DNA from 3 places in the Streptantibioticus cattleyicolor NRRL 8057 genome. Region 3 is predicted to be linked to each of the others. Evidence: riboswitches for the same ligand, from Rfam matches in the RefSeq annotation. Region 3 holds a riboswitch; each other region holds the start of a gene.
What was found. A riboswitch is a leader RNA that binds a small molecule or an ion and turns the genes downstream of it on or off. The one in region 3 is predicted to bind cyclic di-AMP.
Positions count from the first base shown of each region.

Region 1: linked by a shared signal. The riboswitch ahead of SCATT_RS01595 (C40 family peptidase) and the one ahead of SCATT_RS17430 (C40 family peptidase) in region 3 are both predicted to bind cyclic di-AMP.
Region 2: linked by a shared signal. The riboswitch ahead of SCATT_RS09860 (LysM peptidoglycan-binding domain-containing protein) and the one ahead of SCATT_RS17430 (C40 family peptidase) in region 3 are both predicted to bind cyclic di-AMP.

Region 1 covers NC_017586.1:403,553-411,211, forward strand. Annotated here, with positions in the region: gene SCATT_RS01585 (ATP-dependent Clp protease proteolytic subunit) at 1-513, shown strand, start outside; gene SCATT_RS01590 (hypothetical protein) at 519-827, shown strand; cyclic di-AMP (ydaO/yuaA leader) riboswitch at 1,130-1,296, shown strand; gene SCATT_RS01595 (C40 family peptidase) at 1,301-1,774, shown strand; gene SCATT_RS01600 (ATP-binding protein) at 1,812-2,273, opposite strand; gene SCATT_RS01605 (8-amino-7-oxononanoate synthase) at 2,471-3,691, opposite strand; gene bioB (biotin synthase BioB) at 3,839-4,999, shown strand; gene SCATT_RS01615 (adenosylmethionine--8-amino-7-oxononanoate transaminase) at 4,992-6,296, shown strand; gene bioD (dethiobiotin synthase) at 6,299-7,045, shown strand; gene SCATT_RS01625 (class I SAM-dependent methyltransferase) at 7,533-7,659, shown strand, end outside.
Region 2 covers NC_017586.1:2,239,344-2,250,083, reverse strand. Annotated here, with positions in the region: gene mfd (transcription-repair coupling factor) at 1-247, shown strand, start outside; gene SCATT_RS09890 (SurA N-terminal domain-containing protein) at 413-1,069, shown strand; gene SCATT_RS09885 (nucleoside triphosphate pyrophosphohydrolase) at 1,127-2,119, shown strand; gene SCATT_RS09880 (DUF6479 family protein) at 2,174-2,518, shown strand; gene SCATT_RS09875 (endonuclease V) at 3,227-3,922, shown strand; gene SCATT_RS09870 (cytochrome P450 family protein) at 3,965-5,251, shown strand; gene SCATT_RS09865 (LysM peptidoglycan-binding domain-containing protein) at 5,362-6,369, shown strand; cyclic di-AMP (ydaO/yuaA leader) riboswitch at 6,624-6,806, shown strand; gene SCATT_RS09860 (LysM peptidoglycan-binding domain-containing protein) at 6,812-7,486, shown strand; gene eno (phosphopyruvate hydratase) at 7,705-8,988, shown strand; gene SCATT_RS09850 (FtsB family cell division protein) at 9,107-9,577, shown strand; gene SCATT_RS09845 (DUF501 domain-containing protein) at 9,629-10,168, shown strand; gene SCATT_RS09840 (Ppx/GppA phosphatase family protein) at 10,165-10,740, shown strand, end outside.
Region 3 covers NC_017586.1:3,959,595-3,970,334, reverse strand. Annotated here, with positions in the region: gene SCATT_RS17460 (hypothetical protein) at 1-277, shown strand, start outside; gene SCATT_RS17455 (DUF5691 domain-containing protein) at 274-1,899, shown strand; gene SCATT_RS17450 (cobalamin B12-binding domain-containing protein) at 2,224-2,637, opposite strand; gene SCATT_RS17445 (lipase family alpha/beta hydrolase) at 3,066-3,968, shown strand; partial or broken gene SCATT_RS36565 (M23 family metallopeptidase) at 4,601-5,305, shown strand; gene pcrA (DNA helicase PcrA) at 5,316-7,784, opposite strand; cyclic di-AMP (ydaO/yuaA leader) riboswitch at 7,981-8,137, shown strand; gene SCATT_RS17430 (C40 family peptidase) at 8,145-9,287, shown strand; gene SCATT_RS17425 (hypothetical protein) at 9,366-9,719, opposite strand; partial or broken gene SCATT_RS40765 (C40 family peptidase) at 10,082-10,555, shown strand; gene SCATT_RS17415 (LuxR C-terminal-related transcriptional regulator) at 10,568-10,740, opposite strand, start outside.

The sequences.
Region 1 (7,659 bases), 3.6 Mb from region 3:
CCGGTCGACGACACCGCGGCCAACGACGTGATGGCCCAGCTGGTGCACCTCGAATACGCCTCGCCCGACCAGGACATCCAGCTCTACATCAACTCGCCCGGCGGCTCGTTCACGGCGATGACGGCGGTCTACGACACCATGCGGTACATCAGCTGCGACATCCAGACGGTCTGCCTCGGCCAGGCCGTCGCCGCGGCGGCGCTGCTGCTGGCGGCGGGCACCCCGGGCAAGCGGCTCGCCCTGCCCGGCGCCCGGATCGTGCTGGAGCAGCCGGCCATCCCCGAGCCCGTCCAGGGCACCACCGCCGACCTGGAGATCCAGGCCGCCGAGATGGAACGCCGGCGCACCCGCACCGCCGAGCTGCTGGCCGAGCACACCGGCCGGCCGATCGAGCGGATCCAGGCCGACATCGAGCGCGCCACCGTCCTCGACGGCCCCGGGGCCCGCGCGTACGGCCTGGTCGACCACCTCACCCGCAGCCGCAAGGCCCCCGCCGCACCCGGCCCGAGGTGAGCGAGGTGGTCCCCGAACTGCCGCCGCTGCCCGCCCTCACCCGGGCCGAGGGCGAGGTCATCGACCGCTATCTGGAAGCCGCCGACCTGCTCGGGAAGATCAACCCGGCGCGCACCACGCAGACGTACTCCGCGCTGCGCGCCGCCCAGGCGCTGGTGGCCCGGGCCACGGAACTGCGGGCCGCGCTCGAGCTGATGTACGAGCGCGGCGAACACGAGCTGCACACCAGGGTGCTGGCGGAGGCCATGCGCGTCCTCGACGGCGAACGGCGCGCGGGAAGGCCCGCGATCCCTCCGGAGCAGCCGCCGCGGTGAGGCGCCGGCCCGCGGGAAGGCCCGGGGCGTACGCCATCGGGGCGAGGGTGATCCGCCCGGGCGGAGTCGATTTCCACCGTACGGCGGATTCGCCACTCCCGTGGTGCATCCTTCCTTGACGTTTTCTCAGCCCCGCAACACGCGTGTGACCAGCGGTAGTTACCGGCCGGGATCGGCGACACGGGTGGTTCGGCACGATCGGCGACACTGGCATCGGTGCGCCATCATCCGTGGTGACGACAAGCCCCCGCCGCGGTGGCGGGGCGGTCCGGGCGCACGCCGAGTCCTGCCGGCGCCCGGACGCCAGGTCGACACCACAGCTTGGCAGGAGCGGAGGACCCGATCATGACGGGGCCGTCCGGGCGCACCGGTAGCGGCCCCTTGGGGTGAAGCCGCGCGAGAGCGGCCGGGCATCTTCGCCTGCCCGAACCCGACAGGCCATCCTTCGCAGGCGCTAGGACGAAGGGGTGCGCATGTCTGCACCGTCTGGCTCTCCCGCCCTGTTCGGCCGAGCCGCGACCACATCGCTCCTGACCACCGCCGCCCTCGCCGCCGGGGCCCTCGTCCCCGGCCTGCCCGCGCCCGCCCGCGGCGCCACCGTGGCCGGCCGGGTGCTGGAGGTGGTCGCCGCCAAGCAGGGCTCACCGTACGAGTACGGGGCGACCGGCCCGTCCCGGTTCGACTGCTCGGGGCTGACGCTCTACGCCTTCCGCGCGGTGGGCCGTTCGCTGCCGCGCACCGCGGCCGACCAGTACCAGCGGACCCGGCACGTGGCCGCCGCCGCCCGGGCCCCCGGTGACCTCGTCTTCTTCCACCACGGCGACGGCGTCTACCACGTCGGCGTCTACGCCGGCCACAACCGGATGTGGCACGCCCCGAAGAGCGGCGCCCGGGTGCGGCTGGAGCGGATCTGGACGCCGGACGTCTGGTACGGCCGGGTGAGGTGAGCCGCCGCGCCGTTCCGTGCGGGCAGCGGCGGCCGGGTCACCGCGCGCCCGCCTCGCCGGCGGGTTCCGGCCCGGCCGCCGCAGTCCGCCAGGGCAGCGCGATCCACACCGTCTTGCCGCCCTCCGCGGTCGGCTCGACCGTCACGCAACCGCCGGCTTCGGCCGCGAGGTGGGCGACGATGAGCAGCCCGCGGCCGTTGTCCCGGTCCGGGGCGGGGGGCAGCCGCCGGGGGCGGCGGGGGTGGCCGTCGGTGATCCCGAGGCGCAGCCACTCGTGCTCGTCGAGGCGGAGGCCGACGGTGAAGTCGGGCGAGCGTCCGCCGGTGTGGCGGATGGCGTTGGTGGCGAGTTCGGAGACGATGAGCCGGACGGCGTCGGCCGCCGGGGCGTCCTTCGGCAGCCCCCAGTCGGCGAGGACCCCGGTGACGTAGCCGCGCGCGACGGAGACCGAGGCGGGCTCGCTCGGCAGCGTGACGGAAGCTTCCTGATGGTCTGCCATCGCGTCGTCGTCCCTTGTCCACCGGCTCGCCAAGCTACGGCGGCCGGGAGGACCGGCCGCCGGAGCCCCCATGCTGCCGCCGCGGCCCGCGCGGGCGCCAACGAATGCATATGCCTGTCCCTCGAAGCGGTGAACTCTGCCTGGGCGGGCGGCATTTGGGGGCGCGGACGGCATATCGGCGAGCCGGGGCGCGGTCGTCAACCCGCCTTGGACGCAAGGGCCTTGGCGCCCTCCGGTGCCGCACCGGCGATGACGTCGACGGCCCGTGCCACCTCACGGTCGGTCAGGTCCGCGCGCGCCGACAGCCTCAGCCGGGAGATGCCGTCGGGGACGGACGGCGGCCGGAAGCAGCCGACGGCGACCCCGGCGACCCGGCAGTCGGCGGCCCAGCGCACCGCCGACTCCGGGCACGGCGCCCGTACCGACAGCACGCAGGCGTCCGGCCGCGCGGAGACCAGTCCGGCGGCGGTCACCCCGTGGTGGAGCAGTGACGCGACCTGGCGTGCCCGTTCCGCCCGTTCCGGCTCGCGGCGCAGCAGCCGCAGCGCGGCCAGCGCGCCGCCGACCGCGGCCGGGGCGAGTCCGGTGTCGAAGATGAACGTCCGGGCGGAGTTGACCAGGTGCTCGATGACCGGCGCCGGGCCGAGCACCGCGCCGCCCTGGGCGCCGAGCGCCTTGGAGAGGGTGACGGTGGCCACCACCCCGGGGGCGCCGGCGAGCCCGACGGAGGCCGGCAGTCCGCGCCCGCCCGCGCCGAGGACGCCGAGTCCGTGCGCGTCGTCCACCAGCAGCGCGGCCCCGGCCGTCCGGCACACCTCGGCGAGGCCGGCCAGCGGTGCCGCGTCCCCGTCCACCGAGAAGACCGAGTCGGTGACGACCAGGGCGCTGCCGGGGTGGCCGTCGAGCGCCTTGCCGACCGCTTCGGGGTCGCGGTGCGGGACGACGAGGCGCCGGGCGCGGGCCAGCCGGCAGCCGTCGATGAGCGAGGCGTGGTTGGCCTCGTCGGAGACGATCAGCGCGTCGGGCCCGGAGAGCGCGGTGACGGCGGCCAGGTTGGCGGCGTAGCCGGTGGCGAAGACCAGGGCCGCCTCGAAGCCGCAGAACTCGGCGAGTTCGGCCTCCAGCCGGGCGTGCAGTTCGGTGGAGCCGGTGACCAGCCGGGACCCGGTGGAGCCGGCGCCCCAGCGCAGCGCGGCGTCGGCGGCGGCCCGGGTCACCTCCGGGTGGCGGGCGAGCCCGAGGTAGTCGTTGCCGGCCAGGTCGAGGTGGGCGCTGTCGGCCGCGCGGGGCCGCAGCACCCGGACGAGCCCGGCCCGGCGCCGTACCTCCGCCCGGGCCGTGAGCCAGCCGAACGGGTCGGCCGGGGCGGCCCCGGTACGGGCACCGGAGGCGGAGCGGTGATCAGCGGCAGGCGTCATGACGGTCCCGGGTGGTCGGTTGGTTTGCAGGCAACCTAACCCGGCGCGGGGCGGTCGGCCGATGTGGTGATCCACACACGCCGACTGCCGTGACTTGTGTCATCCCGCACTGGTCCGAGCCCTTCCGCTCGGCCAGGATCTAACCCCATGGACCTGCTGAAGACGCTGGTGGACAAGGGACTGCGGGGCGAGTCGCCGACCCGCGAGGAGGCGCTGGCGGTGCTGGCCACCTCCGACGACGAACTGCTGGACGTGGTAGCCGCGGCCGGCCGGGTGCGCCGCAGGTGGTTCGGGCGGCGGGTGAAGCTCAACTATCTGGTCAACCTCAAGTCGGGGCTGTGTCCGGAGGATTGCTCGTACTGCTCGCAGCGGCTCGGCTCGGGTGCCGACATCCTCAAGTACACCTGGCTGGGGCCCAAGGAGGCGTCCGAGGCGGCGGCGGCCGGGGTGGCCGGCGGCGCCAAGCGGGTCTGCCTGGTGGCCAGCGGACGCGGCCCCACCGACCGGGACGTCGACCGGGTGGCGAAGACCATCGAGGCCATCAAGGAGCACAACGAGGACGTGGAGGTCTGCGCCTGCCTCGGCCTGCTCTCCGACGGCCAGGCCGAACGGCTGCGGGCGGCCGGCGCCGATGCCTACAACCACAACCTCAACACCTCCGAGAACACCTACGGCGACATCTGCACCACGCATGACTTCGCCGACCGGGTGGCCACCGTCAAGCAGGCCCAGGGCGCCGGGATGTCGGCGTGCTCCGGGCTGATCGCGGGGATGGGCGAGAGCGACGAGGACCTGGTGGACGTGGTCTTCGCGCTGCGCGGACTCGACCCGGACTCGGTGCCGGTCAACTTCCTGATCCCGTTCGAGGGCACCCCGCTGGCCAAGGAGTGGACGCTGACGCCGCAGCGGTGCCTGCGGATCCTGGCGATGGTGCGGTTCGTCTGCCCGGACGTGGAGGTGCGGCTGGCCGGCGGGCGCGAGATCCATCTGCGGACCCTCCAGCCGCTCGCCCTGCACCTGGTCAACTCCGTCTTCCTGGGCGACTACCTGACCAGCGAGGGCCAGGCGGGCAAGGCCGACCTGGAGATGATCGCCGACGCCGGCTTCGAGGTGGAGGGCGCGGGGACGGCCACGCTGCCGGAGCACCGGCGGGGCGCGGCGGGCGGCTGCGGTCACGCCGAGGGCTCCTGCGCGCCGCGGCCGGACACGGCGCAGGAGGACGCGTCCGCCGTGCCCGCCGCCGCGCGCACCGACCTGGTCGCCGTGCGCCGCCGTGGCGCCGGTACCGACCTGCCGCCCAATGCGTGAGGCGGACGGCGTCCGCGAGCTGCTGCGGCTCGACCGGGCGCACGTGTGGCATCCGTACGGCCCGATGCCCGGCCGGGAGGAGCCGCTGGTGGTGGAGTCGGCCGCCGGGGTCCGGCTGCGGGTGGCGGCGCTGGACGGCGGACGAACCGAGCTGGTGGACGGCATGTCGTCGTGGTGGTCGGCGATCCACGGCTACAACCACCCGGTGCTCAACGAGGCGGCCCGCGGCCAGTTGGAGCGGATGAGCCATGTGATGTTCGGCGGGCTCACCCATGAGCCGGCCGTCCGGCTCGCCACCCGGCTGGTGGAGATCACCCCGGAGCCGTTGCGCCATGTCTTCCTGGCCGACTCCGGGTCGGTCTCGGTCGAGGTGGCGGTCAAGATGTGCCTGCAGTACTGGCGTTCCGTGGGGCGTCCGGCCAAGCGGCGGCTGCTGACCTGGCGCGGCGGCTACCACGGGGACACCTGGCAGCCGATGTCGGTGTGCGATCCGGACGGCGGCATGCACCACCTGTGGTCCGGGCTGCTGCCGGCGCAGGTCTTCGCGGACGCCCCACCGGGCGGCTTCGCCGACGAGCCCGACCCCGGATACCGCGACCACCTGCGGGACCTGATCGCCCGGGACGCCGACGAGCTGGCCGCGGTGGTCGTGGAGCCGGTGGTGCAGGGCGCGGGCGGGATGCGCTTCCACTCCCCCGGTTACCTGCGGGTGCTGCGGGAGGCCTGCGACGAGCACGACGTCCTGCTGGTGCTGGACGAGATCGCCACCGGTTTCGGCCGCACCGGTGCCCTGTTCGCGGCCGGGCACGCCGGGGTGGCCCCCGATGTGATGTGCGTGGGCAAGGCGCTGACCGGCGGTTACCTGACGCTGGCGGCCACGTTGTGCACGTCCCGGGTGGCCGAGGGGATCTCCGGCGGCGCGGTGCCGGTGCTGGCGCACGGGCCGACGTTCATGGGCAACCCGCTGGCCGCCGCGGTGGCCGGTGCCTCCATCGACCTGCTGCTCGGCCAGGACTGGGCCGGCGAGGTCCGGCGGATCGAGTCGGGGCTGCGCGCCGGGCTGGCCCCCGCCGCCGCGCTGCCCGGGGTGCGGGACGTCCGCGTGCTGGGCGCGATCGGGGTGGTGCAGCTCGACCACGACGTGGACGTGGCCGCCGCCACCCGGGCCGCGGTGCGCGCCGGGGTGTGGCTGCGTCCGTTCCGCGACCTGATCTACACCATGCCGCCGTACGTCACCGGGGACGACGACGTGGCACGTATCTGCGCGGCGGTGCTGGCCGCGGCGAGGGAGGGCTGACGATGGCCGTGATGTTCGTGACGGGGACCGGCACCGAGATCGGCAAGACGGTGACCACGGCGGCGGTGGCCGCGGCGGCGGTGGCGGCCGGGCGGACGGTGGCGGTGCTCAAGCCGGCCCAGACCGGGGTGGGCCCGGACGAGCCGGGGGACGCGGCCACGGTGGTACGGCTGGCGGGGGCGGTCACCACGGCCGAACTCGCCCGGTTCCCCGAGCCGTTGGCGCCGGCGACCGCGGCCCGCCGGTCGGGGCGGCCGGCGGTGCGCCCGCACCAGGTCGCCGAGGCGGCCGGCCGGCTCGCCGCCGGGCACGACCTGGTGCTGGTGGAGGGGGCCGGCGGGCTGCTGGTCCGGTTCGACGACGACGCGACGCTGGCCGACGCCGCCGCGCTGCTCGACGCGCCGGTGCTGGTGGTCGCACAGGCCGGGCTCGGCACGCTCAACGCCACCGAACTGACCGTCCGCGAACTGCGCCGCCGCGGCCTGTCCTGCCCCGGCGTCGTCATCGGCGCCTGGCCGACCCACCCCGGCCTCGCCGCCCGCTGCAACGTCGCCGACCTCCCCGAGGTCACCGGCGTCCCCCTGCTCGGCGCCATCCCCGAAGCCAGCGGCACCCTCCCCCCGGACACCTTCCGCCGTACGGCCCCCGACTGGCTCGCCCCCGAACTGGGCGGCACCTGGGACGCGTCGGCGTTCGCGACCCGGGTGGCATCGGCAACCCGCCCTCCGGCGGAGTCGGTCGCGCGGTAGCGGCTGCGGCGCCCTCCGGGAGGGGCGCGGTCGTGCGGGCCCCTCGGTGGGGGCTGCGCGACAGGGCCCGCGGTCGGCAACTCCCGGTTGCCCGCGCCCGTGCCGGGCATCGTCACGGGGTGGGCGCCGCGGCCCGCGTTGGCGCGCTCCCCCCGGCGTAGGCAGCCGCGCGACAGAGCCTGCGGCGGACAACTGCCGTCCGACCGGGGCGCGTTCGCGTGGCCTCTCTCAGCGGAGGCGACTGCACGGTAGAGCCTGCGGCAGACGAGCCGCTGAGCGCCCGCACCCGTACCGGACGCGTCACCGGGCCGGCGCCACGGCCCCTGCGAGGGCGCGTTCGCGGGGTGGGCGCCGGGAGGGGACGCCGACGGCAGGCGGCGTGAACCCACCCTCCCCGGGGGGCGCGTTCGCGGGGGCCGCACGCGGTCTCCCCTCGCGGGGGCGGAACCGGCAGAATGGGGGCGTTCCGCGGGAAAGGGGGCCTCGGATGGGGACGGTGACCGGGCGGCCGGGGAGGGAGCCGGTGCGTCATCCGCTCTTCGCCCGGTGGTACGCGCGGTGCGCGCCGGGGCTGGACCGCCGGGCGGGGATGCCGCGCTACCGGGAGGAGTCGC
Region 2 (10,740 bases), 1.7 Mb from region 3:
GGCCCGCCGGGTCGGGGTCACCGACATCACCCTGCAGGGCTCCAACATCCGCTTCGGGCCGGTGGAGTTGCGCGAGTCGCAGGAGCTGCGCCTCAAGCGGCTCCACCCGCGCAGCGTCCTCAAGCCCGCCGCCAAGCAGGTGCTGGTGCCGCGTCCGTCCACCGGCACGATCGGCGGCAAGCCGGTGGTCGGCCGGGAACTGCTCCAGTGGACGGCGGAGTTCCTGACCTCGGTGATCGGCACCTGACGCGGCCGCCCGCCCGGTACGCCCACGGAGCCGGGCGACACCGGGCGGGCGGGACGTCGTTGTGCGGAGTGTCGCGGAGTTGTGGATATCACAGGCCGCGAGTCCTTATTCTCGATCAGCGCCAGGTCGATGCACGTACCGCTCGATCAACCGCCGGGAGGCTCCATGGTCCGCCGCCGTACCGCCACGCTCTCCGTGACCGCCGCAGCGCTGCTGGCCGCCACACCGCTGCTCACCTCCTGCGGCACCGCGCACCCGGGTGCGGCTGCGGTGGTCGGCGGCGAGAAGATCCCGGTCTCCGCCCTCCAGGCCCGGGTCGAGGCGGTACGCGACGCCGAGGGCGGCGCCGGCCGGACCGCCCAGCTCGGGCAGGCCACCGGTGACCTGAGCCGGGCCACCCTCGGCTCCATGCTCTTCGACCGGGTGCTCGACCGGGCCGCCCGCGACGCCGGGATCACCGTCACCCGGCGCCAGGTCCAGGAACTGCGGGCCACCGCGGAACAGCAGGCGGGCGGCCCGACCGCGCTGCGCGAACAACTCCTCCAGCAGTACGCCGTCGCCCCCGGCCAGATCGACGACTTCTACCGGGTCCAGGCCGAGGCGCAGGCCCTCGCCCACCGGCAGGGCGTCGACCTCAACTCCCCGGACGGCCAGGCCGCGCTCACCAAGTCGCTGGCCAAGACCTCCGCGCGGCTCGGCATCGACGTCAACCCGCGCTACGGGACGTGGCACGCCCAGACCCTGTCGCTGGGCACCGCCACCGAACCGTGGGTGCGCAAGGCGCTGACCCCCGCCCCGGGATCGGTGAGCCTCCAGGGCTGACGCCGGTCCGGGGGCCGGCCGCGTGGCGTTGTCACAGGTCCGGGGTACGTTCGAGGGGTGACCGACACCGTTGCCCCCACCGCCGGCCCCGGCCGTCTGGTGCTCCTCACCACCAGCCACCGGGTGGCCCCCGGACTGCTCTCCTGGCCCGCCTGGCAGGCCCTGCGCTCGGCCGACGAGGTCCTGTGCCCCGACCCCGGCCACCCGCAACTGCCGTATCTGCGGGAGGCCGGGATCACCGTGGAGCACGCGGCGCCCTCCGGCCGCGAACTGGTGGACCGCGCCGCCGGAGGCCGCACGGTGCTGGTGATACCGGCGGCCGACGGCGACCCCGCGCTCACCGACGAACTGGCCCGGCTGGCCGGCTCCGGCCGGCTGCGCATGCCCGACCTGGAACTCCTCCCCGCCTCCTACGACCTGCCCGGGGCCCGGCTGCTCGACCTCGTCCAGGTGATGGACCGCATCCGCGCCGAATGCCCGTGGAGCGGCACCCGCACCGGCGAGGGCCTGGTGAAGTACCTCATCGAGGAGGCGTACGAACTCGTCGAGGCGATCGAGGACGGCGACCGCGCCGCCTACCTGGAAGAACTGGGCGACGTCCTGCTCCAGGTGGTCTTCCACGCCCGCATCGCGCAGGACGACCCCGAGGAGCCGTTCTCCATCGACGACGTGGCCGGGGCGCTGGTCGACAAGTTGATCCGCCGCCATCCGCACGTCTTCGGCACCGAGACCGCGCACACCCCGGAGGAGGTCAAGGAGCACTGGCTGCGCACCAAGGCCGCCGAGAAACGGCGTTCCTCGGTCACCGAGGGCGTCCCGCTCGACCAGCCCGCCCTCGCCCTCGCGGCCAAACTGGCCGGCCGGGTACGCGCCGCCGGCCTCGACGTGCCCCCGCCCCCCGCCGACGACGCCGACCTCGGCGACCGGCTGCTCGCCCTGGCCGCGCTCGCCGAACGGCAGGGCGTGGACCCGGAGTCCGCGCTGCGGGCCGCCGCCCGCCGCTACCGCGCGGCGGTCCGGTCGGCGGAGGCCGCCGCCCGGCCCGAGTGACAGGGGGCCCGCCCCCGCCCGAGTGATCCGCCGCCGGCCGGGTACCCGAGCCTCATGATGCGGTCACCGAGCACGGACCTAGCCGTCACCAAGGATCTGCTGGTCGGCGTCGGACCCTTCGTGGTGGGCGTCGTCATCGTCATCGCGCTGGGCTTCCTGGCGCTCCACTACGGGCGTCGCAGGCGGGAGAAGGAGCCGGTGCCGCCGCAGACGCCGCAGCCGAGGGGGGCGGCGTGGCGGACGCGTGAGCAGTACGGGGAGCCCACCTCGGTCGAGCAGCGCTCGCCCGAGGTGGAGAGCGGGTACGAGGACGTCTCCCGGCCCGCCGAAGAGGTCCCCCGCGACGGCCGTCGCCGCCGCCCCCAAGAATTCCGCGACTACCCCGGCCCCCGCACCTAACCCCCCGCCCCCCACGGCTTGGCCGGCCATCACGCGGTGGCCGGTTCGCCCGCTCCAGGTTTCCGGGGTGGCCCCGTATCCCCGCCCCTCACGGCTGGGCCGGCCATGCAGTGGTGGCCGGTTCGCCCGGTTCGGGTTGCCGGGGTGGCCCCCGTTCGCCCCTGTCTGGTGGGTGGTGGGGGTGGGTTTTTGGTTTGGTTCGGCACGGGGTGGGTTCGCCTATTGCCGGTGCGGGGTCGGGGGCGCGCCGGGGGTGACTCCTCGCTCCAGGTTTCGTTGTCGGCTTTCGGCCGCCCCGCTGGGTCGCTGCGGGGACACCCCCGGCACACCCCCTTCTGTCCGTTGGCGGGTGCCTCTCTTCGCGGGTGGGGGTGAGTGAGGAGGTTGGGGTGACCCCGATCTCCTTTCTTACCCACCCCGTGCCGCAGCGCGGAACGATGCGGAACGGGGGCGTGCAGGGGTGTCCCCGCAGCGACCCAGCGGACCGGCGGAGAGCCGAAGACGATGCGTGGAGCGAGGAGTCACCCCGGAGGGCCCCCGGGAACCCAGGCAGACAGTGCGCATCCCGCACTGTACGAACACAGCCACGGGTGGGCGGGGGGAAACAGCTGTGACGTCAGCCACGACGAGACGGGGGATCGGGGGAACCCGGGGAGGTAATGGCTGACCGCCAGCGCGAGCGAACCCGCGGGGGCGACAGAATGGGGTGTGCGCTTCACGCTTGACGAGCCGTGGCCTCGGACCGAGGCCGACGCCCTGTGCCTCCAGGAACGCCTCCGCGACCACGTGGACCGCCTCGGGCCGGGCCCGATCCGCCCGAGGCTGGTCGCCGGGGTGGACGTGGCCTACGCCGAGGGGTCGGACCGCGTCGCGGCCGGGGTCGTGGTGCTGGACACCGCCACGCTGGACGTCGTCGAGCAGGCCACGGCCCAGGGCGTGGCCACCTTCCCGTACGTGCCGGGACTGTTCGCCTTCCGCGAAATCCCCGTTCTCGTCGAGGCGTTGAACCGCCTGGAGTCGGTCCCGGAGCTGCTGCTGTGCGACGGGCACGGGCTGGCGCACCCGCGCCGTTTCGGACTCGCCTGCCACCTCGGGCTGCTCACCGGCATCCCGTCGGCCGGCGTCGCCAAGACCCCGTTCGTCGGCCGCTACGACCCGGCCGCCCTCGGGTCCGGGCGCGGCGCGCAGGCCGACCTCGTGGACGACGGCGAGACCGTCGGCCGCGCGCTGCGCACCCAGGACGGCGTCAAGCCCGTCTACGTCTCCGTGGGCCACGGCATCGACCTCGACACCGCCTGCCGTCACGTGCTGGCCCTCGCCCCCTCCTACCGCCTCCCCGAGACCACCCGCCGCGCCGACCGCCTCAGCCGCGACACCCTGCTGGGCCGGTCCCCGCGGCGCTGACGCGGGCGCCGGGCGCGCCGGGCCACCGGCTACCGTCGAGGCGTGCACGACCACGAGCCCGCCGCCCCTTCGCCGTCCCTGTTCAGCTGGGAGTTCGCAGCCGACCCCTACCCCTCGTACGCGTGGCTGCGGGAGAACTCCCCGGTGCACCGGACCACGCTGCCCAGTGGGGTGAACGCGTGGCTGGTGACGCGGTACGCCGACGCGCGGCAGGCGCTGGCGGACGCCCGGCTGTCGAAGAACCCGGTGCACCACAGCGAGCGGGCGCACGCCAAGGGGAAGGTTGGGATCCCGGGGGAGCGGAGCGCGGATCTCATGACGCATCTGCTCAACATCGATCCGCCCGACCACACCCGGTTGCGGCGGCTGGTGTCGAAGGCGTTCACGCCGCGGCGGGTGGCGGAGTTCGCGCCGCGGGTGCAGGCGCTGACCGACCGGCTGATCGACGGCTTCGCCGGGCGGGGGTCGGCGGACCTCATCCACGAGTTCGCCTTTCCGCTGCCGATCTACGCCATCTGCGACCTGTTGGGGGTGCCCGCCGAGGACCAGGACGATTTCCGGGACTGGGCGGGGACGATGATCCGGCACGGCGGCGGGCCGCGCGGCGGGGTCGCCCGGGCGGTCAAACGGATGCGCGCCTACCTGCTGGAACTCATCCACCGCAAGCGGGCCGCGCTCGGCGACGACCTGATCTCGGGGCTGATCCGGGCCAGTGACCACGGGGAGCACCTGACCGAGAACGAGGCCGCCGCGATGGCGTTCATCCTGCTGTTCGCCGGTTTCGAGACCACCGTGAACCTGATCGGCAACGGCACCTACGCCCTGCTGCGCGACCCGGGGCAGCGCCGGGTGCTCACCGACGCGCTGGCGGCGGGGGAGACGGCGGTGCTGGACACCGGGGTCGAGGAGCTGCTGCGGTACGACGGGCCGGTGGAGCTGGCGACCTGGCGGTTCGCCACCGAGCCGCTGACCATCGGCGGCCGGCGGATCGGCACGGGGGAGCCGGTGCTGGTGGTGCTGGCCGCCGCCGACCGGGACCCGGCGCGGTTCGACCGGCCCGACACCCTCGACCTGGCCCGCCGGGACAACCCGCACCTGGGCTTCGGCCACGGCATCCACTACTGCCTGGGCGCCCCGCTGGCCCGGCTGGAGGGCAGGACCGCGCTGGCCACCCTGCTGACCCGGCTGCCCGACCTCCAACTCGCGGTGCCGGAAGGGGAGTTGCGGTGGCGTGGCGGGCTGATCATGCGCGGTCTGCGGGAACTCCCGGTGACGTTCACCCCGGAGCCGGACCGCTCGGCCGATACCGGTGCGAACAAGGTCAACTGACGACTCGTCAGTAACGTGACCGTCGCGTGATCTCCACTACATCCCCCCGTAACCGCCACCGAACGACGCTACGCTCTGCGGTCGTCCGTGACGTCGGAGAAAGGCACTCCATGCTCAGGTCCGGTAACGGCCAGCACCGAAAGCCGCGGCAGGCGCCCAGAATCGTCGTGGCCGCCGGGGTCGCAGGGGCCGGGATGACACTGCCGCTGCTGGCCTCCGGTGGCGCCCAGGCCGCGTCCACCGGCACCTGGGACCGGGTCGCCCAGTGCGAGAGCGGCGGCGCGTGGAGCGCCGACACCGGCAACGGCTACTACGGCGGGCTGCTGCTGACCCAGTCCGAGTGGGAGCAGTACGGCGGCCTGTCGTACGCGCCCCAGCCCGACCTGGCCAGCCGGCAGCAGCAGATAGCCGTGGCCGAGAAGATCCTCGCCGCCCGCGGCGTCTCCGCCTGGCAGGACTGCGCCGCCGACGCGGGGCTGACCCAGGGCGGCGCCCCCGCCGCCGTCGACCCCGGCGTCCCGCAGACCGGGGACGGCACCGCCTCCGGCACCACCCGCACCCACGACGACCCGCCGGCCCGCCCCTCCGACGGCCCGCAGGACACCGGCCCGGACACCGGCCCGTCCGCCCCCTCCTCCTCTTCCTCGGCCTCCTCCCCGACACCGTCGGCCTCGGCCTCCACCGCGCCCTCCGGCACCCCGTCGGCCTCCCCGACCCCGTCGGGCACCGCCTCGTCCTCCGCCTCCCCGACCCCGTCGGCCGGCAGCCCCACCACCACCCCCTCCGGCAGCCCCACCCCCACCGGCCGCCACGCCAAGCCCCCGGTCCCCGACACCACCGCGCAGGCCCCGCAGGAGACCCCCTCCGCCCCCGCCACCGGTGACCGCGGCGGCGACGACGAGACCTCCCGCGGCGGCTCCCACGCCCGCCCCACCGTGCCGCGGCAGGGCGACACGTCCGCCGCCTACACCGTCCGGCCCGGGGACAACCTCTCCCAGATCGCCACCGACCACTCCGTGACGGGCGGCTGGCCGGCGCTGTACGACGCCAACAAGTCCGTGGTGGGCTCCGACCCCGACCTGATCCTGCCCGGACAGCACCTCACCCTCGGTCACTGAACCCCGGGTAAGGGGGCGTCCGGCTGTGACATAACTCTCCCGGCCGGCGCCCCCGTCCGACCGTTGCCGATCTTGAGCGCACCGCCGTCGACCTGCGTTTTCGTCCCCGTCGCGGTCCTAGCCGGGGCCCTGGCCGGGAACCCGGCCGTGGTTGCCGGGCCCGGCGGGGCTGTGCTTATGGTCTTCACCGCTCGCCACCGCGAGCCCTGTCGGTCGGGAACGCCGAGTCCTGCCGCCCACCGACGGGAACAGTCGACGCGAGAGCGCCGTAGGCAGGAGCGGGGGACCCAGGTTCTCCGCCGGACCGGACGGTACGGGCCCAACGCCCCGCCGCACGGCCCGGCTTGGGGTTAAGTCGCGTGCCACCACGGCACCGACCGGGCACTCACTCGGCCCGCACCCGACAGCTCACCTCGTAGGCGTCGGTGAGGATCACTTCCCCATGGGCAAGCACCGTCGTGCCTCCAAGGCCGTTCGCATCGCCACGTTCGCCGGTGTCGCCGGCGCCGCCGTCGCCGCTCCGCTGCTGAGCGCCACCTCCGCCTCCGCCGCCTCGGTCTCCGTGTGGGACCGCGTCGCCCAGTGCGAGTCCAGCGGCAACTGGTCCAACCACGACACCGGTGGCAACGGCCACTACGGCGGCCTGCAGTTCTCGCCGTCCAGCTGGGCCGCCGCCGGCGGTCTGAAGTACGCCTCGCGTGCCGACTACGCCACCAAGGACCAGCAGATCGCCGTCGCCGAGCAGCTGCTGAAGATGCAGGGCCCGGGCGCCTGGCAGTGCGCCTACGCCGGTCCGCTGACCTCCGGCGGCCCCGCTCCGGCGGTCGACACCGCCGGCTCCGGCAACGCCGCCTCGGCGCAGACCGACGCCGTCAAGCCGGCCAAGCCCGCCGCCCCGGCCCCCACCCAGCACCGCCACGCCCCGCGGCACGCCGCCCCGGCCGCCCCGGTGCAGCGCGGCACCGGTGAGTACACCGTCCAGGCCGGCGACACCCTGTCGAAGATCGCCGCCGACCACCAGGTCGCCGGTGGCTGGCAGAAGCTCTTCGACCTCAACAAGGACGTCGTCAAGGACGCCAACCTCATCTTCCCCGGTCAGCACCTGCACCTGCGCTGACCAGGGCCGGCCCGGGCACCCCCGGTAACGGGGGCGGCCCGCGCCGGGCCAGGGCGCGCCGAGCGCCCGTCCCCGTCTCCCCGGCCGGACACGCCTTCCCCCGAGCGTGTCCGGCCGGGGCATTTTCGGCCCGGCGTCCGGACCGTCGGGCCGGGCCGGGCCCCGCGCCGGTTAGGCTCATGGCGCAGAGCAAGACACACATCCCAAAGGAGATGCTCGTGCCGTCCATCGACGTCGTCGTAGCCCGGGAAATCCTCGACTCGCGAGGCAACCCCACCGTCGAGGTCGAGGTCGGCCTCGACGACGGCAGCACCGGTCGTGCCGCCGTTCCGTCCGGCGCCTCCACCGGCGCCTTCGAGGCCCTCGAACTCCGCGACGGTGACAAGGCGCGCTACGGGGGCAAGGGCGTCGAGAAGGCCGTCCTCGCCGTCATCGAGCAGATCGGTCCGGAGCTGGTCGGCTACGACGCCACCGAGCAGCGCCTGATCGACCAGGCGATGCTCGACCTGGACGCCACCCCCGACAAGTCCTCGCTGGGCGCCAACGCCATCCTCGGCGTCTCCCTGGCCGTGGCGCACGCCGCCTCCGAGGCGTCCGACCTGCCGCTCTTCCGCTACATCGGCGGCCCCAACGCGCACGTGCTGCCGGTGCCGATGATGAACATCCTCAACGGCGGCGCCCACGCCGACTCCAACGTGGACATCCAGGAGTTCATGATCGCGCCGATCGGCGCCGAGTCGTTCTCCGAGGCGCTGCGCTGGGGTGCCGAGACGTACCACGCGCTCAAGGGCGTCCTCAAGGAGCGCGGCCTGTCCACCGGCCTCGGCGACGAGGGCGGCTTCGCGCCCGACCTGGAGTCCAACCGGGCCGCCCTCGACCTGATCGTGGAGGCCATCAAGAAGGCCGGCTTCCAGCCCGGCCAGGACATCGCGCTCGCCCTGGACGTCGCCGCCTCCGAGTTCTACAAGGAGGGCGTCTACGTCTTCGAGGGCAAGGAGCGCACCGCCGCCGAGATGAGCGCCTACTACGGCGAGCTGGTCGACGCCTACCCGCTGGTCTCCATCGAGGACCCGCTGCACGAGGAGGACTGGGACGGCTGGAAGACCATCACCGACCAGCTCGGCGACAAGGTCCAGCTCGTCGGTGACGACCTGTTCGTCACCAACCCCGAGCGCCTCCAGCGCGGCATCGACAGCAACACCGCCAACGCGCTGCTGGTGAAGGTCAACCAGATCGGCTCGCTCACCGAGACGCTGGACGCCGTCGAGCTGGCCCAGCGCAGCGGCTACAAGTGCATGATGTCGCACCGCTCCGGCGAGACCGAGGACGTCACCATCGCCGACCTGGCCGTGGCCACCAACTGCGGCCAGATCAAGACCGGTGCCCCGGCCCGTTCCGACCGCGTCGCCAAGTACAACCAGTTGCTGCGCATCGAGGAGATCCTGGACGACGCCGCGGTCTACGCCGGCCGCAGCGCCTTCCCGCGCTTCCGCAACCAGTAACCGGCGTCCGCGCCCCGGTCATCCGGCGCGTCCCGCTGCACAGGTCCCCGCACCCGGTCCCGTACCGTGTGCGGGGACACCAGCGAGCCCGGCGGGGCCAACGGCGAGGGGAGACGGCGTGGCGGCGGATCGGTTCTCCACCGCGGCGAGGCTGAAGGCCCTGGGCCAGCAGGCACAGGCCCGCGTCTACCGGGCCACCGGCCGGCGGCCGAGGCGCGGCAAGCTCACCGGCCGCGCCGCGCTGCTGGCGCTCACCGTGTGCGCGCTGGTGGTGGCGCTCGCCTATCCGACCCGTCAGTACGTCGCCCAGCGCGCCCAAATCGCCGACCAGCGTCGGCAGGCCGAGGCACAGCGCCGCGAGGTGGACCGGCTGCGGGAGGCCAAGGCCCGTTGGTCGGACCCGGAGTTCGTCAAGTCCCAGGCGCGTGAGCACCTGCACTACGTCATGCCCGGCGAGACCGGTTACGTGCTGCCCGGGCTGCCCGGGGACGGCGCCGCCCGGCACGGCTCGGACCCGTCCGGCGCGACCGACCGGCCCTGGTACGACAACCTGTGGGACGGGGTGAACTCCTCCGACGCCCGCCGCTGACCGGCGCGTTGCCCCACCCCCGTCCCGCCCGCACCCCGACGAGAAAGCCCCATGGAAAACCCTCCGCCCCGCACCGAACCGTCCCCGCCCACCGAGGCCGACGTCGCCGCCATCGGCGAGCAGCTCGGCCGTGTGCCGCGCGGTCTGCGAAGCGTCGCGCACCGCTGTCCGTGCGGGCTGCCGGACGTGGTGGAGACCGCGCCCCGGCTGCCGGACGGCACGCCGTTCCCGACGCTGTACTACCTGACCTGCCCGCGGGCCGCCTCCGCCATCGGCACCCTGGAGGCCGACGGCGTGATGAAGGAGATGACGGCCCGGCTCGCCGAGGACCCGGAGCTGGCCGCCGCCTACCGCGCCGCCCACGAGGACTACATCGCCCGCCGGGACGCCGTCGAGGTGCTGGCCGGCTTCCCCAGCGCCGGCGGCATGCCCGACCGGGTCAAGTGCCTGCACGTGCTGGTCGCCCACTCGCTGGCGGCCGGCCCCGGCGTCAACCCGCTGGGCGACGAGGCGATCGCGATGCTGCCGGAATGGTGGCGCAAGGGCCCCTGCGCGGGGTGCCCGTCCGACGGTGCCGGGGAGGACGCGTGACCAGGGTCGCCGCGGTCGACTGCGGCACCAACTCCATCCGGCTGCTGGTCGCCGACGCCGACCTGGCCACCGGGGCCATCACCGACCTCGACCGCCGGATGGAGATCGTCCGGCTCGGCCAGGACGTGGACCGCACCGGGCGGCTGGCCCCCGAGGCGCTGGAGCGCACCTTCGCCGCCTGCCGCCGCTACGCCGACGTCATCGCCGGCCTCGGCGCCGAACGGGTGCGTTTCGTGGCCACCTCGGCCTCCCGGGACGCCGAGAACCGCGAGGAGTTCACCCGCGGCGTGGTCGGCATCCTGGGCGTCGAACCCGAGGTGATCACCGGCGACCAGGAGGCCGCGTTCTCCTTCACCGGGGCCACCAAGGAACTGATGGGTCGTCAGGATCTGGCCCCGCCCTACCTGGTCGTCGATATCGGCGGCGGCTCCACCGAGTTCGTGGTGGGGACCGACGCCGTGGAGGCGGCCCGCTCGGTGGACGTCGGCTGCGTGCGGATGACCGAACGCCACCTGGTCCACGACGGCCGGGTCACCGATCCGCCCACGCCCGCCCAGATCGCCGCGATAAGG
Region 3 (10,740 bases):
GGTGCGTGCCGATCCGTGGCTGGAGGAGTGGCCGGTGGTGCTGGCCGGTGTGGTCCCGGTGCCGTGCGAGACCGGCTGGCAGCTGGCCGACGCGGGCGGCGCCTGGGCGCTCCCGGTGGACCGCCGCCGGATCGGCCGGCCCTCCCTGTGGCGACTGCCCGCCGTCTCCGGCGGCGATCCGGTCACCGTCTTCGGCACCCTGGGCCACCACGGCTTCGCCCCGCTGACCACCTGGGTGGCCCACGACCCGGCACGTCCCGAGGCGGTGGCGCTGTGACCGGCCGCGAACGCGCCCCGGCGCCGGCCACGCCCTCCTGGGCCGAGCTGGTCTCCGCCGCGCTCGTCGGCACCGACCGGCGGATACCCGCGGGGTTGGCCGCCGGGGCGGACGATCCGGCGGTGGCGCTGCTGGACGCGGCGGCGGTGGCCGCGGTGCGGCGGCGGGCCGGGGCGCGTCCGGTGCGCGCGGCCGTACGACCGCGGCCCGCCGTCCGGGACACCCGGCCGGTGGTGCCGCAGGCCGCCCGGGGCAGGCTCGCGGCGCTGCTGAGCGAACGGTCCGGCGCCGGTCCGTCCGCCGGCCGCCGCGGCACCGCGCCCAGCCTCGGCGAACTGCTGCCGCAGTGGCTGGCGGCGGCCAACGCGTACGGCTACCGCGCCCCCGAGGAAGCGCTGCCCGCGCTGCTGGACGCCGCCCGGGCCCGTACCGACCTGCGCCCCGACGCGCTCACCCTCGCCGGACCACGGGCCCTGTGGCTGGCCGAGCTCAACCCCGACTGGCGGTTCGCGCTGCGCGCCGCCAACCGCAGCGCCGCCGGGGACGCCGCCGCCGACCCGCGGGCCACCCGGCGACTGTGGGAGGAAGGGCTCTTCGCCGAACGCGTCGCCCTGCTCAGCGGGTTGCGCACCACCGACCCGGCGGCCGGCCTCGCCCTGCTGCGCACCACCTGGCAGCGGGAACGCGCCGAGGACCGGCTGATGTTCGCCGACTCGCTGCGCACCGGGCTGAGCCTGGCCGACGAGGACTTCCTGGAGCAGGCGCTCGCCGACCGCAGCCGCACCGTACGCGCCACCGCGGCCGAGCTGCTGGCCGCCCTGCCCGGCTCGGCGCTGGCCGCCCGGATGGGCGAACGGGCGGTGCGCTGCGTCTTCCTGCGCCACGGCGCGAGCGGTCCGCACATAGCCGTGGCCGCGCCGCATGCCTGCGACGCGGCGATGGAACGTGACGGGGTGAGCCCCGTTCCGCCGTCCGGCCGCGGCGAACGCGCCTGGTGGTTCGGGCAGTTGGTGGAGGCGGCGCCGCTGGCGGTGTGGACCCGGGTCTTCGGCGGACTGCGCCCGGAGGAGATCACCGCGCTGCCGGTGGACGACGACTGGCAGCCGGATCTGCACGCCGCCTGGTGCCGGGCGGCGGTACGGCAGCGCGACCCCGGCTGGGCGCGGGCACTGCTCGGGCCGCCGCCCGGCCCGGCGGGCGTGGTCGCCTCGATGGGCGACCCGGCCAAGCTGCTGTCGGTCCTGCCGGAGGACGAACGGGCGGCATGGGTCGCCCGCTTCATCGACTCCCACGGGCTCTCCGAGGCGTTCCAGATGCTCGGCGCCTGCGCGGTGCCGTGGGCCGAACCGCTGGGCCGCGCCGTGGTCGACGCCCTCGAGATCGCCCGCGAGGCGGGCAGCTACCCGTGGAGCTTCAGCGGCGTCATGGGCCTGGCCGAACGCTGCCTCGACCCCGCCCAGGCCAACCGCCTGACCCCCCTGACCGCCACCCCCGAAGACCCCCCCGACGGCTCCCCCGGCGCCACCGCCTACTGGACCGAAGCCTTCCAACGCCTCGTCAGCACCCTCCGCCTCCGCGCGGCGATGCTCTCCGAACTCGCCCCTCCACCCGCCCCGAGCTGAGCCCCGGGCGGGGCGGGGCCGACGGAGCCGGTCAGGGGCGAGCCAACGCCACCCCGGCGGGCTGAGCCCCCGGACCCAGCAAGCCGGGCGCACCCATGCAGACCGGGCGACCCCAAACGGGCGCGGCCCGAGCCGGACGCGACGGGCCCAGCAGTCCGGGCGAAGCCGAACGGGGCAGCGTCACGCGGCCCAGCCAAGCCGCCGGGCGGAAACCGGACAGGGGCGGAGCCACGCCAGGCCAGGTGCGGCCGAACAGGGGCCCCCGCCCCGGACGGGGCGGGACTCGTCGCTCGCCGGGCCGCATCGGGGTGCGGCCCGGTGGGGTCACGCTTCGGCGGGCTGGCGGACGTTGGCGCGGACCCAGTCGACCACGTCGCCGGTGGTGGTGCCGGGGGTGAAGATCGCGGCGACGCCGAGTTCCTTCAGCGGCGGGATGTCGGCCTCGGGGATGATGCCGCCGCCGAAGACCTGGATGTCGCGGGCGTCGCGCTCGGTGAGGAGTTCCAGGACCTTGGCGAAGAGCGTCATGTGGGCGCCGGACAGGATGGACATGCCGATCGCGTCGGCGTCCTCCTGGATCGCGGTGTCCACGATCTGCTCGGGGGTCTGGTGGAGGCCGGTGTAGATGACCTCCATGCCCGCGTCGCGCAGCGCCCGCGCGATGACCTTGGCCCCGCGATCGTGGCCGTCGAGACCCGGCTTGGCCACCACCACGCGGATCGGACCGGACACACCCATCACTGCCTCCATGCCGTGCCATCGCTGCTGTCGGGCGTAAGCGTGAACGAACGTTATCGCCAGCATCGCGCAGACGGCAGTTTCACGGGAGTCAGGGAGGGGGAAATCACACGTGGGACACGTTCGTAAGACGTTCGGCCCACCACCGCGTACCTCCACCGCTCCGCCGAGCGGCGCGTGGTCGTACCCGGGGCGCGCGGGCCGTACGTGATCCCGGAAAAGCCCCGGCCGGGCCGCCTCGCCGCCCTGCCGCCGTGCCGTGGGACGCACGGCGTCGTGCACGGCGGCCCGGCCGCCCCGTGGCCGCCCGGGACGGCACCGGACGACGCCGGACGACGCCGGCCCCGCACACGTCAGCACTCGCACGGCCGCCCACCGGGGCATACTGGCCGCGCTGTCCACCCGTGAGCCGCGACGGGGAGGTAGTCATGGGCGCGTCGACCGCCACCGGATCCGTCACCGCACCGCTGTCCGGGGTGCTCGCCGACGCCCTGCCCCGGTACGGCGCCGTACTGCGCGCGCTCGGGCTCGAACTCGCGGTCATCGCCGGGCATGTGCTGCTCTACCCCACCGGGCTGCGCCAGGAGCCGTTACCCCTCGCGCCCGGGTCCGCCGCGTCCACGGCCGTCGAGGCCGCCGCGACCGTACCGTTCACCGCCCGCCGGCCCGCCCGCCGCGCCGCCGTGCCGCGGGCCGCCGCCGACGCCCGGCCGCCCGTCCTCCTCCTGCACGGCTTCGTCGACAACCGTTCGATCTTCCTGCCGCTCCGCCGCAGCCTGCGCCGGCACGGCTGGCAGCGGGTGCACGCGGTCAACTACTCGCCGCTGACCCCCGACATACGGCAGGCCGCGGCCGTGCTCGGCCGGCAGGTGGAGTCGCTGTGCGAGCAGTCCGGGCACGCCCGGATCGACATCGTGGGGCACAGTCTCGGCGGGCTGATAGCGCGGTACTACGTGCAACGGCTCGGCGGGGACGCCCGGGTCCGCACCCTGGTCACCCTCGGCACCCCGCACAACGGCACCCGCGTCGCGCCGTTCGCCGACACCCACCCCATCGTGCGGCAGATGCGCCCCGGCTCCGAACTCCTGGCCGAACTCGCCGAACCCGCGCCCGGTTGCGCCACCCGCTTCATCGCCTTCTGGAGTGATCTCGACCGGATCATGGTCCCCGCCGAGACCGCCCGGCTCGACCACCCGGACCTGACCGCCGGCGACGTCCCCGTGCACGCCGTCGGACACCTGTCGCTGCTGTTCAGCCGCCGGATCGCGGCCGGGGTGCGGGAGGCGTTGCAGCACGCCGAGGAGGCCGCCGGGACCGCCGACGCCGCCTGATTCGACCGCGCTTCCCTCGCGCGCCTGCCCGAAAACACGCCGAGATTGTCGCCGTCCGGTAACGGGGGATAGAGTCCCGGGCAATTCCCGTGCTGCCGAGGCGAAAGAGACGTTGGGCGGTGGACGATCGTCACCCGTCGGGGCTCACCGGAGCGAGCGCCGACCACAGCACCTACGGCTACGGGTACGGGTACGGGTACGACGGGTACGCGACGAACACGTACCACGGCCTCGCCACCGCCTACGGCACGCCCTACGACCCCTGGGCCGACACCTTCGGCCACCATGTATACGGCGGGTACGAGGAGCACACCGCATACCCCGCGCCCGACGGCGGCTGCGAACCGTACGGCGGGACGCACGCGTACACCGTGCCGGACCACCTCTTCGCGGACCACCCCTACGGCGGCCACGCGCGGACGGCCTTCCTCCCGGAGGAGGTCACCGAGGAGACCCTCGCCGCGGAATCCCTCGGCGACGACTACCGCACCGACGACTTCCGCACCGACGGCTTGCGCACCGAAGACCTCCACACCGCGCAGCCCCCCGCCACCGGGTCCGCCGTCCCCGGTGCCCCGCGGGCCGGCCGGCGTCGCCGGGGCGGGCGGCCGGGGCGGGCGGCGCGGTCCACGGCGGCGGTGAAGCGCTCCGCGATGCTCACCATCGCCGTGCCGTCGGTCGCCGTCATGGGCGTGGCGGCGGCGGCCGTGACCAGCGTGGCCGCCGAACAGGACGCCGCGCCGGCGGCCCAGGCCGCGCCCGACGCGCCCGTCCCCGTCGTCCAGACCCGGTTCGACCAGCAGCTCTCCGGGCTGACCCGGAACGCCGACGACTTCGCGGCCCGCGCCGGACGGGCCCAGCAGCGGCTCGACCTCAAGCAGCGGCAGGCCGCCGAGGCCAAGCGCAAGGAGGAGGAAGCCAGGCGCAAGGAGGCGCTGCGCCCCAAGTTCGCGCTGCCGGTCACCCAGCGCGGGCTGAGCGCCTACTTCGGCCAGTCCGGCGAGCACTGGATGTCGGTGCACACCGGGATCGACTTCCCGGTCTCCGAGGGCACCCCCGTCATGGCCGTCACCGACGGCACCGTGCGCACCCAGTGGAACCCGGCCTACGGCAACATGGCCATGGTGACGGCGCCCGACGGCACCGAGACCTGGTACTGCCACCTGTCGGGCACCCGCATCCGGGGCGGACGGGTGCAGGCCGGGACGGTCATCGCCTACTCCGGCAACACCGGCAACACCACGGGCCCGCATCTGCACTTCGAGGTGCGGCCGGGCGGCGGCGCCCCGGTGGACCCGCTGCCCTGGCTGCTGGAGCACGGCATCGACCCGCGCTGAGGCGGCGCCGCTACAGCTTCTCCACCGGCGCGTACCGCAGCAGCAGCCGCTTCGGCTTCTCCTCGCCGAAGTCCACCGTCGCCTCGGCGTTGTCACCGCTGCCCTTGACGGAGACCACGGTGCCCAGGCCGAAGGTGTCGTGGGTGACCCGGTCGCCCACCGAGAGCGCGACCACCGGCCGCTCCTTGGCCCGGCGGGTGGCGAAGCCGGAGGGGCCCGCCTTGGCGCCGCCGCCCCGGCCGGAGCCGAGCACCGAGGAGGCGCTGGAGACCAGGGCCGAGGGCGTCGAGCCGCCGGTGCGCTTCCAGTGGAGCAGCTTCTCCGGGATCTCCTCCAGGAAGCGCGACGGCGGGTTGTACGAGGGCTGGCCCCAGGCGCTGCGCATCGCCGACCGCGTCACGTACAGCCGCTCGCGGGCCCGGGTGATGCCCACGTAGGCGAGGCGGCGCTCCTCCTCCAGCTCCTTGGTCTGGCCGAGCGCGCGCATGTGCGGGAAGACGCCGTCCTCCATGCCGGTCAGGAAGACCACCGGGAACTCCAGGCCCTTGGCGGTGTGCAGGGTCATCAGCGTGATCACGCCGTTGCCCTCGCCCTCGTCCTCGTCCGGGATCTGGTCGGAGTCGGCCACCAGCGCGACCTGCTCCAGGAAGTCCGCGAGGCCCCCCTCGGGCTGCTCCTGCTCGAACTCCAGGGCCACCGCCGCGAGTTCCTGGAGGTTCTCCACCCGGGTCTCGTCCTGCGGGTCGCTGGACGCCTGGAGTTCGGCGAGGTAGCCGGTGCGCTCCAGGACGGCTTCGAGGACGGTGGCCGGGCCGGTGCCGGACTCGGCGACGGTACGCAACTCGTCCATCAGCTCGTTGAACCGGCGGACGGCGTTGGCGGAGCGGGCCGCCATGCCGTAGGCGTCGTCCACCCGGCGCAGCGCCTGCGGGAAGGTGATCTTCTCGCGCAGCCCGAGCGCCTCGATCATCGCCTCGGCGCGGTCGCCGATGCCGCGCTTGGGCACGTTCAGAATCCGGCGCAGCGAGACCGCGTCCTCCGGGTTGGCCAGCACCCGCAGGTAGGCCAGGATGTCGCGGACCTCCTTGCGCTCGTAGAAGCGCACCCCGCCGACGACCTTGTAGGGCAGGCCGACGCGGATGAAGATCTCCTCGAAGACCCGGGACTGGGCGTTGGTGCGGTAGAAGACCGCCACGTCGCCGGGGCGGGCGTCGCCGGCGTCGGTGAGCCGGTCGATCTCCTCGGCGACGAACTGCGCCTCGTCGTGTTCGGTGTCGGCGACGTAGCCGGTGATCCGCGGGCCGTCGCCGGCCTCGGTCCACAGGTTCTTCGGGCGGCGGCCGGTGTTGCGCTCGATCACCGCGTTGGCGGCGGACAGGATCGTCTGCGAGGAGCGGTAGTTCTGCTCCAGCAGGATCGTCGTCGCCGTCGGGTAGTCCTCCTCGAACTGGAGGATGTTGCGGATGGTGGCGCCGCGGAAGGCGTAGATCGACTGGTCGGCGTCGCCCACCACGCACAGTTCGGCCGGGCCGTCGCCCTCGCGGGGGCCCTCGCCGGTGGCGGTGCCGGAGGCGGGGCCCACCAGTTCGCGTACGAGCGTGTACTGCGCGTGGTTGGTGTCCTGGTACTCGTCCACCAGCACGTGCCGGAAGCGGCGGCGGTAGTGCTCGGCGACGTCCGGGAACGCCTGGAGCAGGTGGACGGTGGTCATGATGATGTCGTCGAAGTCGAGGGCGTTGGCCTCGCGCAGCCGCGCCTGGTAGAGCGCGTACGCCTCGGCCAGCTTCTTCTCGAACGGGTTCTCCGCGCGGGCGGCGAAGGTCTCCTCGTCGATCAGCTCGTTCTTGAGGTTGGAGACCTGGGCGCTGAACGACTTGGGCGGGAACTGCTTGGGGTCCAGGTCGAGATCGCGGCAGACCAGCGCCATCAGCCGCCGCGAGTCGGCGGCGTCGTAGATCGAGAAGCTGGAGGTGAAGCCGAGCTTCCTGCCCTCGCGGCGCAGGATGCGCACGCACGCGCTGTGGAACGTGGAGACCCACATCGCGGCCGACCGGGGGCCGACGAGCTGCTCGACGCGCTCCTTCATCTCCCCGGCGGCCTTGTTGGTGAAGGTGATCGCCAGGATCTGGCCCGGGTGGACATGGCGGGCGGCCAGCAGGTGGGCGATGCGGTGGGTGAGCACCCGGGTCTTGCCCGAGCCGGCCCCGGCGACGATGAGCAGCGGGGAGCCGGAGTGGACGACGGCGGCGCGCTGCTGCTCGTTGAGGCCCTCCAGCAGCGTGGCCGGGTCGACCACCGGGCGCGGCGCCCCGTCGCGGTAGTGGGCGTCCCGGGGCAGGGGCGCGTCGTACCTGCCGCCGAACAGGTCGTCCGGCAGCTCTTCCGGCGCGTGCTCGTGCTCCGGGTCCGGCGGTGGCGGGGGCTCCTCGCCGGCGGGTCCGAGGTCGGCCAGGAAGCTGTCGTCGAAGAGGCTGCTCATCGTCGTACGAGTCTATGCGGCGGCACCGACAGCGCGGGCCCGCTCCGTGGGTCCGGCCGGAGGCGGCGGTGGGCCGGGTGCCAAAGATCACAGAACGGTTTCGGAGAAATCACGTCCCGGCCTTCACATCAGCCACACGCGTTCGCTAGCGTGCTCGATCAGGCGGCCGTCCCCAACTCGGCGAAGGCGTCGAGACGGTACGCCTCCGCTGAGTCCGGCGTGGCCGGAACCGGGGAACCACACGCAGGACTTGGGGTGAATCGGCCGGCGCGTAACCGTGCGCGAGGGCCGTAGGGCGGCCTTCCGAAGCCCGAACCCGACAGCTAACCCGGTAGGCGGTCCACGGAAGGAGCGCCCGCGTTGGCGTCGCACCGCAAGCCCCGTACGCCCCTGTCCCGAACGCTCGCCGGCGCCGGGCCGCGGGCCGCGATCGGGATCACCTCGGCCGCCCTGGCCACCATGACCCTGCTGAGCGAGACGGCGACGGCCGCCCCCGCCAAGCCGCCGCAGCCCTCCATCGAGGACGTGCAGCGCCAGGTCGACTCGCTCAACCACCAGGCCGAGGTCGCCACCCAGCGGTACAACCAGGCCGCGGAGTCCACCGCAGCCCAGCGCCGCAAGGCCGACCAGCTCCTCGACCAGATGGCCCGCGGCGCGCAGCAGATCAACGAGTCACGGCGGGCGCTCGGCCAGTTCGCCGCCGCCCAGTACCGCACCGGCGGCCTCGGCCAGACCGCGCAGTTCTTCCTCGCCGACGACCCGCAGCAGTACTTCGACCAGACGCACCTGATGTCCCGGGAGACGGCCAAGCGGCGGCAGGTCGTCGCCCGGTTCGAGACCCAGCAGGTCACCGCGGCCCGCAAGCGCGCCGAGGCCGCCAAGAGCCTCCAGTCGCTCAGCGACGCCCAGCGCGAACTGGCCGACCAGAAGCGGGCGGTGCAGCAGAAGCTCACCGAGGCGCAGAACCTGCTCAACAGCCTCACGGCGCAGGAGAAGGCGCGGCTCGCGGCGCTGGAGAAGCAGAAGGAGGCCGAGGCGGAGCGCGCCGCCGCCCGCCTCGCCGCCCAGCAGCAGCACGACCAGTCCGGCTCGTCCTCGGACGCCTCGGGGACCTCCGGCACCCCGGCCGGCGGCTGGCGCGACGGCTCGGCCTCCACCCGGGCCGCCAAGGCGATCGCCTTCGCCCGGGAGCAGCTCGGCAAGCCCTACGTGTGGGGCGCCACCGGGCCCAACTCCTTCGACTGCTCCGGGCTGACCCAGGCCGCCTGGCAGGCCGCCGGGGTCTCCCTGCCGCGCACCACCTGGGACCAGGTCAAGGCCGGCACCCGGGTCTCCACCTCCGAGCTGCAACCCGGTGACCTGGTCTTCTTCTACGGCGACATCAGCCACGTCGGCCTGTACATCGGCGGCGGCCAGATGATCCACGCCCCGCACACCGGCACCGTGGTGAAGATAGCCCCGGTCACCGAGATGCCGATCTACGGCGCGGTGCGCCCGGCGTAGTCCGCGGGCGCGCGGACACGACAAGGGGCGCGGACCGTCCGGCCCGCGCCCCTCGTTTCGTTCACCCCTCGCGGCGGATCACGTCCACAGCACCGCGATGAAGATGTTGGCCATGGTCAGCCCGCCGACCGCGCCGACGACGCCCTTGGGCACCCGCTCCTCGTCCCGCTTGACGTAGACCAGGCCCAGGATCACCACCAGGACGGCGATCTTCACCCCGAACTTCACGTAGTTCAGGTGGTAGTGCTGGGCCTCGTTGAGCCCCATCAGCACGATGCCGGTGACCAGCATGGTCAGCGCGCCGTGCAGCATCGCCGGGACGATCCGGGCTTCCCCGCGGCCCAACGCCTTCATCTGGGTCAGGAAGCCGCCGAGCAGCGCGGCGATGCCGATGATGTGCAGGCCGACGAAGAGGTGAATGAGTACGTCCATGACGGCGAGCGTATGCGGCCCCCGTCCGGGATCTTGACGCGGGTACGGCCCCGGGAAACGGACGGCGCGGGGCCGTCCTTACCACCGGTGACCGCCGCCCCGGACCGGAACGCTCCGTCCGGTCCCGCTCGGCATCCGTCCGCCCGGCATCCGTTCACCCACGGTCACCGGGCGATACGGGGACGATCCCTTACCGCCACTCCCGGTCGTTCACCTCCCTACCCGTTACCCCGGCGTCTACCGTCCCTCACCAGCCCCATCACCCACCAGAACCCGGCTGGAAACGGAGCGTCATCGCCGTGCCCTCGCACCGAAAACCCAAGCAGTGGCTGCTCAACGGCGCCGGAAGCCGTCTGGTGGCCCGTACCGCCGCCACCCTCGCCATGGCCGGCGCGGCCACCGCCACCGCGGCCGCCGCCGACGGCCACGCGGTGCCCGCCCCGCACCACCGCGCCCCGGAGGCGGTCACCGCCCCCGACACGGCCGCCACCACCGCCGCCGCCCAGGCCGTCGCCTACGCCTACGCGCAGCTCGGCAAGGCCTACCGGTGGGGCGGCACCGGACCGGACGGCTACGACTGCTCCGGGCTGACCCAGGCCGCCTGGCGGGCCGCCGGGGTCGCCCTTCCGCGCACCACCTACACCCAGATCTCCGCCGGAACCCCGGTGACCCGCGACCGGCTCCGCCCCGGCGACCTGGTCTTCTTCCACGGCGTGCGCCACGTCGGCCTCTACGTGGGCCACGGCCGGATGATCCACGCCCCGCACCCCGGCTCCCACGTGCGGCTGGCCCCGGTGGACGAGCACCCGCTCAGCGGCGCGGTGCGCCCGGCCTGACCGGCGCCCGGCTCAGACCAGCCGACGCGCCGCCGCCCAGCGGGTCAGCTCGTGCCGGTTGGACAGCTGCAACTTCCGCAGCACCGCGGAGACATGGGACTCCACCGTCTTCACCGAGATGAACAGCTGCTTGGCGATCTCCTTGTAGGCGTAGCCCCGGGCGATCAGCCGCAGCACCTCCCGCT